3 regions of the Rhizobium sp. PEPV16 genome follow, and region 2 is predicted to be linked to each of the others. Evidence: predicted binding sites of a transcription regulator. Region 2 holds the regulator's gene; each other region holds the start of a gene.
What was found. The regulator LexA, encoded in region 2, represses DNA repair genes until DNA is damaged. The targets are predictions, from matches to a motif close to TGTTCNNNNTGTGTTCNG.
Positions count from the first base shown of each region.

Region 1: a site for LexA is predicted at 3,434-3,451, ahead of recA (recombinase RecA). Genes of this name have one in related genera too.
Region 3: a site for LexA is predicted at 4,036-4,053, ahead of dinB (DNA polymerase IV). Genes of this name have one in related genera too.

Region 1 is NZ_VSZV01000349.1:23,336-28,860, forward strand. It holds gene alaS (alanine--tRNA ligase) at 1-2,070, opposite strand, end outside; gene recA (recombinase RecA) at 2,225-3,319, opposite strand; gene FY112_RS29905 (carbohydrate kinase family protein) at 3,549-4,493, shown strand; gene FY112_RS29910 (pseudouridine-5'-phosphate glycosidase) at 4,582-5,508, shown strand.
Region 2 is NZ_VSZV01000244.1:4,782-10,306, reverse strand. It holds gene gltA (citrate synthase) at 1-1,072, opposite strand, end outside; gene FY112_RS09045 (ComEC/Rec2 family competence protein) at 1,364-3,796, shown strand; gene lexA (transcriptional repressor LexA) at 3,777-4,496, opposite strand; gene FY112_RS09035 (VOC family protein) at 4,664-5,525, shown strand, end outside.
Region 3 is NZ_VSZV01000306.1:13,406-18,930, forward strand. It holds gene FY112_RS16360 (DUF5682 family protein) at 1-368, shown strand, start outside; gene FY112_RS16365 (VWA domain-containing protein) at 365-1,525, shown strand; gene FY112_RS16370 (hypothetical protein) at 1,522-3,600, shown strand; gene FY112_RS16375 (hypothetical protein) at 3,610-3,918, opposite strand; gene dinB (DNA polymerase IV) at 4,100-5,188, shown strand; gene FY112_RS16385 (hypothetical protein) at 5,385-5,525, shown strand, end outside.

The DNA of each region.
Region 1 (5,525 bases), on a different contig from region 2:
AACGCGGATCAGGCCGATCTGGCCGGTGGCCCCGACATGCGTGCCGCCGCAGAGTTCGATCGAATAGGGCTTGCCGGCCTTGGCGCCACGCACGCCCTCGCCCATCGCCACGACCCGGACTTCATCGCCGTATTTTTCGCCGAACAGCGCCATCGCGCCTTCGGCGATCGCATCGTCAACGCTCATCAGCCGCGTAGTAACCGGCGAATTCTGCAGCACGATCTCGTTTGCCATATCTTCGACGATCTTGAGCTCCTCGGCCGACATCGGCTTCGGATGCGAGACATCGAAGCGCAGGCGCTCGGGTGCCACCAGCGAGCCCTTCTGGGCAACATGGGTGCCGAGCACTTCGCGCAGCGCCTCATGCAGCAGGTGGGTCGCAGAGTGGTTGGCGCGCAGCCGCGAACGGCGGGCATGATCGACCGTCAGCACCACGGCATCGCCGTCCTTGAACACGCCGTCGATGACAGTACCCTGATGCACGAACAGGCCTTCGCCCCTCTTCTGCGTATCCGAAATCTCGATCTTGCCGTGGTCGGACGAGATCACGCCGGTATCGCCCATCTGGCCACCGGATTCGCCGTAGAACGGTGTCTGGCTAACCACGATCTGCACCTTGTCGCCGGCCTTGGCCTCGGTGGAAACCGCGCCCTCTTTGACGATCGCCTGCACGACGCCTTCAGCCGTTTCGGTGTCATAGCCGAGGAATTCGGTGGCGCCGTGTTTTTCCTTGAGCTCGAACCAGACGGTTTCCGTCGCCTTCTCGCCGGAACCGGCCCAGTGCGAGCGGGCTTCGGCCTTCTGGCGCTGCATCGCATCGGTGAAGCCGGAGATGTCGACGCCGATCTCACGGGCACGCAGCGCATCCTGCGTCAGATCGAGCGGGAAGCCGTAGGTGTCGTAGAGCTTGAAGGCGGTCTCACCATCCAGCATATCGCCCTTGGAAAGATCCGTCGTCGCGTCCGACAGAAGCGACAGGCCGCGTTCCAGCGTCTTGCGGAAGCGGTTTTCCTCCAGCTTCAGCGTTTCCGAGATCAGCGCCTCGGCGCGCACCAGTTCCGGATAGGCGCGGCCCATCTGCTGCACCAGCGTCGGCAGCAGCTTGTAGACCAGCGGTTCCTTGGCGCCGAGCAGCTGTGCATGGCGCATGGCGCGGCGCATGATGCGGCGCAGCACATAACCGCGGCCCTCATTCGACGGAAGCACGCCGTCGGCGATCAGGAAGGCTGAGGAGCGCAAATGGTCGGCGATGACGCGGTGGCTGGCGCTGCCTTCCGCCTTGACGCCCATCGTGTCCTCGATGGTGCCGATCAGCGTGCGGAAGAGATCAGTGTCGAACACGCTCTGAACGCCCTGCAGAATGCAGGCCATACGCTCCAGCCCCATGCCGGTATCGATCGACGGGCGAGGCAGCGGGTTGCGAACGCCAGGTTCGGTCTGCTCGAACTGCATGAAGACGAGGTTCCAGAATTCCAGGAACCGGTCGCCATCTTCCTCCGGTGAGCCCGGAGGGCCACCCCAAACATTCTCACCCTGGTCGATGAAGATTTCCGAGCACGGGCCGCAGGGGCCGGTATCGCCCATCTGCCAGAAATTGTCCGAGGTCGAGATGCGGATGATCTTGTCGTCGGAAAAGCCGGCGATCTTCTTCCACAGCGTCGCAGCTTCCTCGTCCTCGGAATAAACGGTCACCAGCAGACGGTTCTTCGGAAGGTCGAAGCCTTCGGTAACGAGCTTCCAGGCAAGCTCGATCGCATTCTCCTTGAAATAGTCGCCGAAGGAGAAGTTGCCGAGCATCTCGAAGAAGGTCAGGTGGCGTGCAGTATAACCGACATTGTCGAGGTCGTTGTGCTTGCCGCCGGCGCGCACGCATTTCTGCGAAGTCGTCGCCGTCGAATAGGGACGTTTTTCGAGGCCGGTGAAGACGTTCTTGAACTGCACCATGCCGGCATTGGTGAACATCAGCGTCGGGTCGTTGCGCGGCACGAGCGGGCTCGACGGAACGATCTCATGGCCGTTCTTCTTGAAATAGTCGAGGAAGGTCGACCGGATATCGTTCACGCCGCTCATGCTATGCCCTTCAATGCTGCCGGAGGCAGGTAAATTTAAATCCATCGGCTTTTAACGTTCGCCCCCGCCACTGTCCAGCAGACAAACAAAACCGGCCGCATTCTCATCAGGAATGCGGCCGGTTGGAACTGTCCGATGAGTTTAGGCGCGAAAATTACATTTCCGCAGTGGCATCGCCATCACCGTCATCGGGCTCTGGTCCGCCGTTCTGCAGGAAGCGGTCGGCGATCAGGCCAGCATTCTGGCGCAGCGACAGTTCGATCTCGCGGGCGAGATCCGGATTGTCGCGCAGAAAGGTCTTGGCGTTTTCACGGCCCTGGCCGAGACGCTGGCTGTTATAGGAGAACCAGGCGCCCGACTTCTCGACGATGCCGGCCTTGACGCCGAGATCGACCAGTTCGCCGGTCTTGGAAACACCCTCGCCATACATGATGTCGAACTCGACCTGCTTGAAGGGCGGCGCCATCTTGTTCTTCACGACCTTGACGCGGGTCTGGTTGCCGATCACCTCTTCGCGCTCCTTGACCGCGCCGATGCGGCGGATGTCGAGGCGCACGGAGGCATAGAACTTCAGCGCATTGCCGCCGGTCGTCGTTTCCGGCGAACCGAACATAACGCCGATCTTCATGCGGATCTGGTTGATGAAGATCACCATGGTGTTCGACTTGGAGATCGAAGCGGTGAGCTTGCGCAGCGCCTGGCTCATCAGTCGCGCCTGCAGGCCGGGAAGGCTGTCGCCCATCTCGCCTTCGATTTCGGCACGCGGCGTCAGTGCCGCGACCGAGTCGACGACGAGAACGTCGACGGCGCCGGAGCGCACCAGCGTATCGGTGATTTCGAGCGCCTGCTCGCCGGTATCGGGCTGCGAGATCAGAAGGTTCTGCAGGTCGACGCCAAGCTTGCGGGCATAGACGGGATCGAGCGCATGTTCGGCATCGACGAAGGCGCAGATGCCACCCTTCTTCTGCGCTTCGGCAATCGTCTGCAATGCAAGCGTCGTCTTACCGGAGCTTTCCGGCCCGTAGATCTCGATGATGCGGCCCCTCGGCAGGCCACCAACGCCGAGTGCAATATCGAGACCAAGCGAGCCGGTCGAGATCGTCTCGATCTCGACAACATTCTCGTTGGAGCCGAGTTTCATGATCGAGCCCTTGCCGAACGACCGCTCTATCTGTGAGAGTGCCGCTTCAAGCGCCTTGCTTTTGTCCACCGATTTGTCCTCTACCAGCCGCAATGAATTCTGAGACATCCGATCCACCTTTAGGTTATTGAAGCCGCTCAAGCAATGTCGAGTTTGTACCCCATTTGTTCCATTCTCGCAATAGGCGATCAAACAGTTGAAAGAAAAAGGTAAAACGACACGTGTTCTGCATTTGTTTTATCAATGAAAAGCAACGGCTTAGGCCAAAAGTGCCGACTCGGCCGCGGCAGGGCGCACCGTATCGATTCGTCCTTCGGGCATCGGGAGAGCCGATCGGATGAAGAAAAAGATTCTTGTTCTCGGCGGCGCCCATATCGACCGGCGCGGCCGAATCTCCGGAGAGACGGCGCCTGGCGCCAGCAATCCCGGCACCTGGTTCGAGGAGCCGGGCGGCGGCGGTTTCAATGCGGCGCGCAACCTGGCAAGACTTGGTTTTCAGGTGACGATGATCTCGCCGCGCGGCGGCGATCCGATGGGCGAGACGGTCGGAGAAGCTGCCGATTTCGCCGGCATCGACGACCGGCCCTTCGTCTTCCTCGACCGCAAGACGCCGAGCTACACGGCGATCATCGAGAAGGACGGCAATCTGGTGATCGCCCTCGCCGACATGGATCTTTATCGCTTCTTCGTGCCGCGGCGTCTCTCCATCCGCTGGGTGCGGGAGGCCTTCGCCGCGCATGATTTCATCCTCGTCGACGCCAACCTGCCGGAAGAGACGATCGCGGCGATCGTCGCAAAGGCACGCTCGCTAGGCAAGCCCGTTGCGGCAATCGCCATCTCGCCGGCCAAGGTCGTCAGGCTGAAGCCTTGCATCGGGGATATCGACTACCTGTTCCTGAATGAGGCTGAAGCTGCCGCCCTTGCCGGTGAGCGGCCGGAAGACGCCGCCGGCTGGCTACCTTTGCTGAACCAGATCGGCATCCGGAACGCCGTCGTCACCCGCGGCCGGCGTGAGCTCGTCGTGCTTTGCGAGGGCCGCGCCGTGACGCTGCAGCCGCCGATCGCCGACACCGTTGCCGATGTTACGGGTGCCGGCGATTCTCTTGCGGCCGGCACACTCGCCGCATTGATATCAGGCCTGCCGCTCGAAGAAGCCGTCCGCCACGGCACCGCGGCCGCCACGCTGACCGTGCAGTCACGGCATGCCGTCAACGAAAATCTGACGCCCGATCTGCTGAATGAGGCGCTTGCCCTTGTTCCCGAGGTCAGAATTCTGCATTGAAGCGGCTAATTAAATAGTTGAGCATGATGTCGTCCGAAAACCGCTCACACTTTTCGGCATCATGCTCTGTCGATCACAGGACAAGACCATGACCAAGCCCATCTCCCCTCTTCTGCCGATAGCCTATTCGAAGGAAGTCGCCAGCGCCAAGCAGCGCGGCGCGCCGTTGGTAGCACTGGAATCGACGATCATCACCCACGGTATGCCCTATCCCGGCAATATCGAGATGGCCCGCAGCGTCGAGGCGATCATTCGCGAACAGGGTGCGGTGCCGGCCACGATCGCCGTCATTCACGGCACGCTGCATATCGGCCTTGAAGCTGCGGAACTGGAGCAACTCGCCAAGGCAACCGAAGTGATGAAGGTGTCGCGCGCCGATCTCGCCTTTGCCATCGCCGAACGCCGCACCGGCGCCACCACGGTCGCGGCGACGATGATCGCGGCGGCGCGCGCCGGCATCCGTGTCTTTGCCACAGGCGGCATCGGCGGCGTGCATCGTGGCGCCGAAGAAAGCTTCGATATATCAGCCGATCTCGAGGAACTGGCGCGCACCGGCGTCATCGTCGTCTGCGCCGGCGCCAAGGCGATCCTCGACATTCCGAAGACCCTGGAAGTGCTGGAAACCCGCGGCGTGCCTGTCGTCACCTATGAGAGCGAGGAATTCCCCGCTTTCTGGTCGCGCTCCTCGGGCATCCGCAGCCCGCTGTCGCTGAACAGCCCGGCCGCCATCGCCAATTTCCAGACGGTGCGCGAACAGCTCGGCATCGACGGCGGCATGCTCGTCGCCAATCCGGTACCGGAGGCAGACGAGATCGCGAGCGAGGAGATGGAAATCTATATCGAGCGGGCGCTCGACAGCGCCGAGCGCGACGAAATCACCGGCAAGGCCGTGACGCCCTATCTGCTCTCGACCATCTTCGACCTGACGGATGGCCAGAGCCTGAAGACTAACATCGCGCTCGTCGAAAACAACGCGCGGCTTGCGGCTGAGATTGCGGTGGCGCTGGGTGAGTGAGGACTACGGGCCGTCGG
Region 2 (5,525 bases):
TCTTCTCGATGAAATATTCGTCGGTAAGCGCGATGCGCTCCAGCTCCATCGCCACTTCGAGCAACGGATCGTCCTTGATGCCGAGTTCGCCGAGCACTTCATGCGTCGTCTTCTGCATGATCTTGGCGCGCGGATCGTAGTTCTTGTAGACGCGGTGACCGAAGCCCATCAGGCGGAACGGATCGTTCTTGTCCTTGGCGCGGGCGACATATTCCGGAATGCGGTCGACCGTGCCGATTTCGTTCAGCATGTTGAGCGCTGCTTCGTTAGCGCCGCCGTGAGCGGGGCCCCAGAGGCAGGCAATGCCGGCGGCGATGCAGGCGAACGGGTTGGCGCCCGACGAACCGGCGAGACGGACGGTCGAGGTCGAGGCGTTCTGCTCATGATCGGCGTGCAGGATGAAGATGCGGTCCATGGCGCGGGCAAGCACCGGATTGACCACATATTCCTCGCAAGGCACGGCAAAGCACATGCGCAGGAAGTTCGAGGCGTAGTCGAGGTCGTTCTTCGGATAAACGAAGGGCTGGCCGATATGGTACTTGTAGGCCATGGCGGCAAGCGTCGGCATCTTGGCGATCATGCGCAGGCTGGCGACCATGCGCTGGTGCGGATCGGTGATGTCGGTGGAGTCGTGATAGAAGGCCGACAGCGCGCCGACGCAGCCGCACATGACGGCCATCGGATGCGCATCGCGGCGGAAGCCGGTGAAGAAGCGGCTCATCTGCTCGTGCACCATGGTGTGGTGCGTCACGCGGTAATCGAAATCCTTCTTCTGCACGGTGGTCGGCAGTTCGCCGTAAAGCAGGAGGTAGCAGACTTCGAGGAAGTCGCCGTGCTCGGCGAGCTGCTCGATCGGATAGCCGCGATGCAGCAGGACGCCTTCGTCGCCGTCGATGTAGGTGATTTTCGATTCACAGGATGCGGTCGAGGTAAAACCCGGATCGTAGGTGAAGGAAGCCGTGTTCTTATACAGGGCACCGATATCGATAACGCTCGGGCCGATCGTGCCGCTTTTGACAGCAAGGTCGACAGACTTGTCACCGATTTTTATTGTAGCGCTTTGATCCGTCATGCTGATCCTCCGAAATGGCGGTGGCGCCATAAAAGCGCCATAGGGGTTAAGCGTCCTCACCGATAGCTATATGATCGCGAGGCTAATGCCAAGTTACCGTGACGGCATTTTGTGCATTGCGGTATCATCTTTTAGGCACTGCAGCGATGAGCCGCACGCATATCGGAAGCCGATGATTCGACTGGTCTTTTGGCGCTCGCGATTTTCCCTCATATTTCAATCGATTATTCTTGCCGGATTTGATTGGAGGTTGCATTCTGGCCGCCTTCGCAGCCGGGCTTGGGCGGTTTCATGCAGGAGTTAACGACAGTCGAATTGCGGCCGGAAGCAGGCGAAGGTGCTGCCGACTCCTCCCGTTTTTCACCACCTGTCGTGGTGCCGCGACCGACACGGACGCAGTCGGCGACACCATTGCGCCACCGGCTGCCGGCCGCAGCTTCGCAATTGCTGCGGGCCGGCATGCGCATGCTGGGCGAGGAGGCGGACCATGGGCGCCTGCTGCTGTTCTCGCCGGTCTTCCTCGGCGCCGGGTCAGCCGTCTGGTTTCTCGCGGCATCGGATTTTCCTCTCGTTGCATCGCTGCTCTGCCTGTTGGCGCTGACCGTGGCGGTTCTCATCGCCAGCCGCGGCCGGGCGGCGGTGCGGGCAACGCTGCTGGCGCTTGCGCTCGTGGCCTGCGGCATGGTCTCTGCGCAGCTCGAGAGCTGGCGGATTTCCACTATGATCCTCGATTCCGCCGTGACGACGACGGTGACCGGCCGCGTCGAGCGGCGCGAAGGCGATGGTCGCGGGCGGTGGCGCTACATTCTTGCCGTCACCGGCACTGAGGCGCCACAGGTGAAGCGGCCGCCCGAACGCATAACCGTGATCGCCCGCGGCGCCGACGCGCCCTTCGAGATCGGCGACATAATCAGCGGCAGGGCGCGGCTGACGCCGCCCGCAGGCCCAGCGCTTCCCGAGCTCAACGACTTCTCCTTCAGTGCCTATTTCGACGGCATCGGCGCCAACGGTTTCTTCTACGGTGCGCCGACGAAGGTCGATGCGCAGGCAGGTCCCCAGGCTGCAAGATCGACGGCGGAAGCGCTGCTCGAAGGGCTCTACCGGCTGCGCAGCGGGATTGGCGACCGCATAAGGTCGATCCTGCCCGGCGACACCGGTGCTTTTGCCGCTGCTCTGGTGACGGATGAGCGGCGCGCCATTTCGGATACGACGACGGAGGCGCTGCGCCAGTCCGGTCTGGCTCATATCATCGCCATCTCCGGTCTCAACATGGCGCTGTCGGCCGGCATCTTCTTCGTCGGCTTCCGGATGCTGCTCAGCCTCTTTCCAGGCATCGCTGAGGCCTACCCGACGAAGAAGATCGCTGCCGCCGGCGCGCTCATCGCCGTCACCGCCTATTTCCTGATCTCCGGCTTTGCGGTCTCTGCAGAACGCGCCTTCATCATGATGGCCATCATGTTGATTGCGGTCTTCTTCGACCGGCCGTCGATCAGCCTGCGCAATGTCGCGCTCTCCGCTCTCGTCATCATTGCCATTTCGCCGTCCGAGGTCTTGGGACCGAGCTTCCAAATGTCCTTTGCCGCGACATTGGCACTGGTCTCGGGCTATCAGCTGTGGAAGGACCGGCGCGTCCGCGAAAACGCCTTTCTGAAGCTGCCGATCATCCGGCCGTTCGTTACGGTTGCCGGTTTCTTCGGCGGCGTCTTCCTGACCTCGCTGATCGGCGGTTTTTCAACCGCGCTGTTTTCGATCGAGCATTTTCATCGCCTGACCGCCTACGGCCTGCCGGCAAACCTCGCGACGATGCCGATCATCTCCTTCATCATCATGCCGGCAGGTCTGCTGGCGATGCTGCTCATGCCTTTCGGTCTGGATGTTTGGGCTTGGAAGATCGTCGGATTCGGCCTCGATTTGGTGATCGCGGTCGCAAAGACGGTGTCCGGCTGGGGTGGCAATATCGACGTCGGCCGCTTGCCCGCCTGGTATTTCGCCGTCGCCGTGGCAGGCTTTCTGCTGCTGACGCTGCTCCGCACCCGGTTGCGCCATGTCGGCACATCGATCATCGCGGTCGCAACACTCATCCTGCTGCTTCTGCCGGTTCCCCGGCCGCCGGATCTGGTGATTTCGGAGGATGGCAGTCTCGTCGCGGTCGTCGAGGCGGCGGCAATGGCTTCCAACCGTGAAAGACCGCCGGACTTCATCTTCGACCAGTGGCAGCGAGCGCTGGTCCTGCCGAGGCATGATCCGCCGAAGATGCTGGATGGTCCTGCTATCCCGCCTGAGGGAGAAGACCGCCGCGTCAGGCTTTCCCGCGATCAGCAGAACGAAGCAAGGACCGCGATGCGGACGGCCGCAGCGGGCGGTGACGCAAACCGCTTTTCCTGCGTCAAGAAGGCCTGGTGCATATCAAGGCTTGGCAATGGTCGGGTGGTAACCGTCATCGACAACGCCGCCTATCTCGGCCCGGCGTGCGACGCGGCCGATATAGTCGTGACGTCGGTCCGCCTTCGCTTCAACAATTGCCGTTCAGGTGCGACGCTCTTCACCGGTGAGACGTTGCGCAGGACCGGTTCCATCGAGTTGCGCTTCACGGACACTGGCCTGGAGGTCGCAACCGCATTCGATGTATTGTCGCGGCCATGGATGCGCCATCGTGCCTATGACTGGCGCAGCAACAGTTTTACCGAATCCGGCCTGGCCAATGTCAGTGATATCGGCGAATGAGACCGACGAGTTTACCCTGAACCTTGACACGGTCCGGCCCGAAAATCCGGGTCTCGTAAGCTGGGTTGGCCGCTTCCAGCGCGATCGAGGCGCCCTTGCGGCGGAAGCGCTTGAGTGTCGCTTCTTCGTCGTCGACGAGAGCAACGACGATGTCGCCAGGACTTGCGGTGCTGCCGTTGCGGATGATCACGGTGTCGCCGTCGAAGATGCCGGCGTCGATCATCGAATCGCCCTTGACCTCGAGCGCATAATGTTCACCGGAGCCGAGCATGTCGGCCGGAACGACGATGTCGTGGGTATTGTTCTGGATCGCCGAGATCGGCACACCGGCAGCGATTCGGCCCATGACCGGCACGGAGACCGAGTTGCCGTTGTCGGCGACGGGTTTTGCGGGAGCAGGAGTGGCAACCGGCTGCGGCTTGCCGAGGCTGCCCTCGATGACGCTCGGCGAAAAGCCGCGCCGGGGCTGAATGCTGGGGCTGTAGGCCTCCGGAAGCTTGATGACCTCGATCGCGCGGGCGCGATTCGGTAGGCGGCGAATGAAGCCTCGCTCCTCAAGCGCTGTAATCAAGCGATGAATCCCGGACTTGGAGGCGAGGTCCAGGGCATCCTTCATTTCGTCGAAAGATGGCGGAACGCCGGATTCCTTCATGCGCTCATGAATGAAAAGGAGAAGCTCCTGTTGTTTGCGCGTGAGCATCGACGTTGTGACCTCGTGATTGAAACAAATCCAGAACAGACACTATATGTTCCATATGTGTTCCGCAAGTAGCTAAATTTCCGTAAAACTTGGCGCCAACTCGTTGAGATTTTTATTTTCATTCGCCGGAGTGGGACACAAGTCTTGACGTTTCCAGGAGGGACATCATGAACGAGCATTCCGCCAAACCGCACCCGCTGGATCATGTCCTGCTGCCGGTCGTCAATATCGATCTGGCGCGCGAAAGGCTCGGCAAGCTCGGCTTCACCGTTGCCGCCGATGCGCGCCATCCCTTCGGAACGGAAAACGCCTGCGTCTTTTTTGCCGACAAGACCTATCTGGAGCCACTCGGGATTGCGAGCGTCGAGGAGAGCGAGGCATCGGCACGCCAAGGCAATGTCTTCACGGCCCGCAACCAGGCCTTTCGTTTCCGCTGCGGCGAGGAGGGGCTTTCGGGGCTGGCTTTCGGCAGCAAGGATGCCGGCACCGATCATCAGAATTTCGTCGGCAACGGATCGAGCGCCGGCGAGATGCTGCAGTTCACCCGGCCGATGACGATGCCGGACGGTTCCGAGACGATTGCGGGCTTCAAGCTGGCTTTCGCCGGCGACCTGCGCGCGCCCGATCTCCTGCTTTTCACCGTCGAGCGCGTCAATCCGCTGCCGGCCGACCGCGCCGCGCTGGAAACACACGCCAATGGCGTCACCGGCATAGTCGAGATTGCGCTTTGCACGCCGGAGCCGGCCGCCTTCGCTGCCTTCGTCAGCCTTGCCGTGGCGCAATCGGCAGTCGAAAAAACCGGTTTCGGCTTCAATATCGCGGCGTCAAATGCCAAAATCAGCCTGATGACGCCGGAAGGGCTGGATGCCTATTTCGACATCGCCGGCTCATGCGCAGATCGCGGCCTGCGCGGCCGGGCAATCCTCTTTGCTGTCGTCGATCTTGCCGTGACAGAAGCGCATTTGGCTGCTAACGGGGTGACATACACGCGCAAGAACAATCGCATTCTGGTGAAGCCCGCGCCCGGGC
Region 3 (5,525 bases), on a different contig from region 2:
GCGTCGGCGAACCGCCCGCCCGGGTGGAAGCGCTGGCCGGTCTGCTGGCGGTGCAGCCGGCCCTGCTCAAGCGCACGCCGGCGCTGCTGGAACGGCTGGATCTGGTGCTCGCCGGCTTCGACGAGGCTGATTTCATCGAGGTGCTGCCGGCGCTGCGGCTTGCCTTCACAGCCCTTGCGCCTGATGAGACCGATGCGCTCGCCGCCGTGATCGCGCAAGCGAAGGGCAGCGATCTCGATCTGGCGCCGCGTTTTTCCGGCGGTCTGACGGAGACCGAGATGCTCGCCAATGCCCGCCTCAACGCCACCTTTGCCGAGCTGATGCAGGCAGATGGGCTTGGGCTCTGGCTGGAGGAGCGGGCGCCATGAGCAACGACAACAAGCCCGAGGAAAGTCTTCGCCGCTGGCGCCTGGTGCTTGGCCGCTTCGCCGAGCGCCAGCTCTCCGGCAGCTGCAGCGGCGCCGACGCCCGCCGCGATGCCGCGCTCGACCGCATCTACGGCGAATCCTACCGCCGGCGCGGCATCCGCACCGGCGCTCCCGAAGGCAACAGGAAGAACCCCAAGGGCGGTGCGGAGCCGCCGCAGATGACGCTGCCGGAATGGTTTGGCGAGATGCGCTCGCTCTTTCCGAAATCGGTGCTGGAGCGGGTCGAGAAGGATGCGCTCGGCCGGTTCGGCATGACCGAGATCCTCGACGACCCGAAGGCGCTCGCCGAACTCGATCCCGACCCGTCGCTGCTTGCGGCACTGCTTGCCCATCGCGGCCGCTCCGATCCTGTTATCGCGGGAAAAATCCGCCAGGTCGCCAAACGTGTCGTCGAGGAGCTGACGAAGAAGCTGCGCCTGCAGACGAGCCGGGCGCTCTCCGGCGCAAGACGGCGCGGCGAAACGACGGCGCGCCGCTCCAGCGCCCGCGACATCGCCTGGAACCAGACGATCCGCAAGAACCTGAAGAACTGGGACCAGGCGCGGCGTGTGCTGATCGCCGAACACCTGCATTTCCACGCCGCAGCCCGCCGCCATCTGCCCTGGCGGATCGTGCTCTGCATCGACCAGTCGGGCTCGATGGCGACCTCGCTGATCTACAGCGCCGTGATGGCCTCGATCCTTTCGACGCTGCCGGCGGTGACGGTGAAGCTGGTGCTGTTCGACACGTCGGTGGTCGACCTCAGCGACGAGGTCGGCGATCCCGTCGATGTGCTGATGTCGGTCCAGCTCGGCGGCGGAACCGATATCGGCCGGGCCGTCGCCTATTGCGAGGCGACCCATATTGCCGAGCCGCAGCGGACGATCTTCGTGCTGGTCTCGGATTTTTGCGAAGGTGCGCCTGCCGCCCCGCTCTTTGCCGCGGTGCGGCGGCTTGCCGGCGCTCGGGTGAAGCTGCTCGGCCTTGCCGCACTCGATGAGGCCGCCCGGCCGGCCTATGACCGCGATACCGCCGCGCGGCTCGTCGATGCCGGCATGGAGATCGCCGCACTGACGCCGGAGCATTTTGCCGATTGGGTTGCGGGGCATATAAGGTGAAGCGGGGCAAGACGGAGAATTCCCAGCGTTTCGACGCCGCAGCCCTCAGCGATGAGGTGCTGGAGGCAGCCTCCTCCAAAGGCCTGCTGCGCCGCGCCCGCCGGGATGTGGAGGCCGGGCTCGTGCGCCTGTCCGGCTGGGATGGCGGGGTAGCCCTTGCCGAAGCCGATGGCGAAAGCGTGCGGCTCACCGCCGGTCCGCTGACTGCCGCAAGCTGCAGCTGCCCTGCAACCGGCCTTTGCCGGCATATTCTCGCCGGCATCATTTTCATCCGCGAGGCGGAGGAGGTAAGGCCGGCCGAGCAGCCGGGCGCAGCCGAGACGGCGGAGCCGGTCCGCGCTGAAGCCATTCCGGATCCACATGCGGAAATCCTTTCGCTCGAGCAAGAGGTCATCATCCGCGCCTTCGGCCGCGCCGCTCATATCCAGGCGCAAACGCTGCTGGCAGCGCTCGAACCGGGCGCGATCAGCATCGAGACGAGCCCGAATGCCGTCCGCATCGCGCTGGGCGACCATCATCCGGTGCTTTATCCCGCCGGCGGCGGTCCTGCCGGCATGCTCTCCAAGGCTGCGACCTCGCAACGCGCCGCGCTGCATGCGGCGGCGCTTCTCGCCGTCCGCGGGCCTGGTGAGACGGTTGCTAGTGCCGAGCAAGCGCCGGAAGAGCCGGGCAAAGCCACGTCAGGCACAATCGAAGACGCGGCCACATTGCTGCGCGATGCCGCGCGCCAGGCCCTGTCGAAGGCGCCTGCCGGTCTCGAAGAGCGGATCGGCGATCTTGTCCTGTCCTCGCGCACCGAAGCAATGCCGCGGCTTGCCGCCGAGCTTCGCACCATCGCCGCGATGATCCGGCGAAGACGGGAGCGGCTGGACGCGGCCGATCCTGCCGAGCTTCTCGTCATGCTGGCGCGCGCCTATGCCTTGACCGAGGCGCTTCGGGCCGGCTCTGACGATCCCTTGCTCACCGGTGCGGGCGCTGAAGCGCCGCAGCCGCTGCCGGCGATCGAGCTCGTCGGTTGCGGCCTGCGCCTGTGGCAGACCGACAGCGGCGCACGCGGGGTGACCGGCTATTATCTCTCCGCCGACGGGCGAAGCTTCAGCGCGACGCTGGCGCGCGGGGCCGGCAGCGATCCGGGCTTTGTGCCGCGCCATGCGGCCGGGGCCGAGCCGGTCTTCGGCCGTTCGCTCGCGGCAATCGCCGGCAGCGCCTTCCGCCTCGAGGGCGCCTCCGCCACCGGGGACGGCCGGCTGCAGACCGGCAACGGCCGCGCCGAGCTTCTCAAGGCCGGCTGGAGTGCTGCCGTGCAGGGGATCGAAGGCGCGGTCATCGATGACTGGAAACAATGCGCCATCCGTCTTGCGAGCGCCTTCCGGCCGAAACTTGCGGCCCCGCCGCGCCGCGCCCTGCCGCTGATCTTGCGCCCAGTCGCTTTCGGCTCGCTGCGCTTCGACGGCGTGGCGCAGGCCGGACGCTGGCCGGTGCGGGATCGCGAAGGGGCCTGGCTGGAGCTGGAGATAGAGGGCGACGAACGGCTGGAGGCCCATTTCGCGCTGCTTGGCTCGATCGGCGATCGCCAGCCGCCGCTGCTGACCGTCCTCGCCGAAGCCCGCGGCGCCGACATCGTGCTTTCGCCGCTCGGTTTCGGAACCGACAGCCTGACCCTCCTCGACCTGCCGCCGGCGCCGGCAACCACGACCGCGCAAAAGCCGAGCTTACTCTCGCGCCTCACCAAAAGCTTCACGCTGCCCGGCGCGCCGGAGCGCAAACCGATGCGCTTCGAAGCGCTGGCCCGCCCGCAGGCCGCCAGCCAGCGGCTGATCTCCACCGCCTTCGACGAAATCCTGGCGCTCGCCGAACTCGGCGGCCGCATGGAGGATCCGGAGCGGCTGCAGCGCATGCAACGCCTGGGGCGCACGCTTGGCGAAGCAGGCCTGGCGCTTCCCGGCAGCCTCGTCGGCCAGCTGGCCGCCGCCTCCGGCCAGACGCGCCCCGACCGCCTGCTGCGCGCCGCCTACGCTCTCGATCTGCTCGCCCGCCTCGATCCGCATTTGCCGTTTGTGAGGATGCTGCCTTGAGGCTGGGTCTCAGCGGCTCGATACACGCACTGCGCCGGCAGCTCGGAGACTGCGCTGGACGGCGGCGACTTGGCTGGATGCGATATCCGCCGAGACCTCGATCTCGCCTTCGAGCGGCGCATCGCGACGGGCGCCATCGTCATGAGAGATATCCCCGCCTGATGGCGCCGAACCCGCACTGTTCCGGTCGCTTGCCGACTGGATAAAGATGTCGGGCCTCGAAACCCCATGCTGCTGAACCAGATGTTCGACCGCGAGATCAGCGGCTTCGCGTGTTTCGAATGTGGCTCGGATCGTGATCGTGCTGTCGTCCGCCATTGGCTGCCTCCTTATTTTAATTTATCACAGGATGAGAACGCCTTGGGCGGCTGGTGGTTTCGGCGGCAGGTCCGAGCCGCCCACTGGAATTGTTGATATCGCGTCCCAAGGCTGGTATGTTCTGTTTTTGTTTCGGCGCGCAATTTCAGATGCCGATCCCATCGCGATCGCTGAAACCGCCATGAACGAGATAAGCTCACCCCCCGTCCGCAAAATCGTCCATGTCGACATGGATGCTTTTTATGCGTCGGTCGAGCAGCGCGATAATTCGGACTTGCGCGGCAAACCGATTGCCGTCGGCGGGTCGGCCGCCCGGGGTGTGGTGGCGGCGGCGAGCTATGAGGCCCGCAAATTTGGTGTTCACTCGGCAATGCCGTCGGTAACTGCCAAGCGCAAATGTCCTGACCTGATCTTCGTGCCGCCGCGCTTTGCCGTCTACAAGGCGGTGTCGCAGCAGATCCGTGAGATCTTTGCCGAATACACGCCGCTGGTCGAGCCGCTGTCGCTCGACGAGGCCTATCTCGATGTGACGCAAAATCTGAAAGGCATGACGATCGCCACCGAGGTCGCTCTGGAGATCCGCGCCAAGATCAAGCAAGTCACCGGCCTCAACGCGTCGGCCGGGATTTCCTACAACAAATTTCTTGCCAAGATGGCGAGCGACCTCAACAAGCCGAACGGCCAGGCTGTCATCACGCCGAAGAACGGGCCAGCCTTCGTCGAGCAGCTTCCCGTCCGGAAATTCCATGGCGTCGGACCGGCAACCGCTGAGAAGATGCAGCAACTCGGGATCGAAACAGGCGCCGATCTCAAGGAGAAGACACTCGAGTTCCTCGTCGAGCATTTCGGCAAGTCGGGGCCCTATTTTTACGGCATCGCCCGCGGCATCGACGAGCGCCAGGTCAAGCCCGACCGGGTGCGCAAATCCGTCGGCGCGGAAGATACCTTCGCACAGGACCTCCACGCCTTTGAGCCTGCTCGCGAAGGTCTCCAGCCGCTGATCGAAAAGGTGTGGGCTTACTGCGAGGCCAACGGGATCGCCGCCAAGACAGTGACGCTCAAGGTGAAATATGCCGACTTCAGCCAGATCACGCGCAGCAAGACGGTTCCGGCACCGCTGCCGGCAATCGCCGACCTCGAGGAGCTGGTCAACCTGCTGCTCGCGCCGATCTTTCCGCCGCGAAAGGGCATACGGCTGCTCGGCGTCACCCTCTCTTCGCTGGAAGGACGAGCACCGGCCGCGGCGCCGCAGCTGCGGCTGGCTTTTTAGAGCGCCAGCATCGGCTGCCGCAGGGGCCTGGTGCGCATCCTTGAACGACGGCGACGACCGTCCGTCGCCGCATTGGTTTCATCCAACCGGATATCCGCGATTTCGGCGGCCAGTGTTCCATCACATCGCACCCGATTTCGAGCCGGGCCGGAACCTCGTCGGATCTCCGAAGTTTGCGGGACGAGGAGAATTCCACATGCATCTGATACAGTTGTTTATTCCGGCAGCGCCGCAAGCAGCGATCGACATCGAAGACATTATCGCGATGATTCAGCGCGAGATGACGGAGCGTCATGGCGGGGCGACTTCATACCTCAATTCCCCGGCAAAGGGGTTT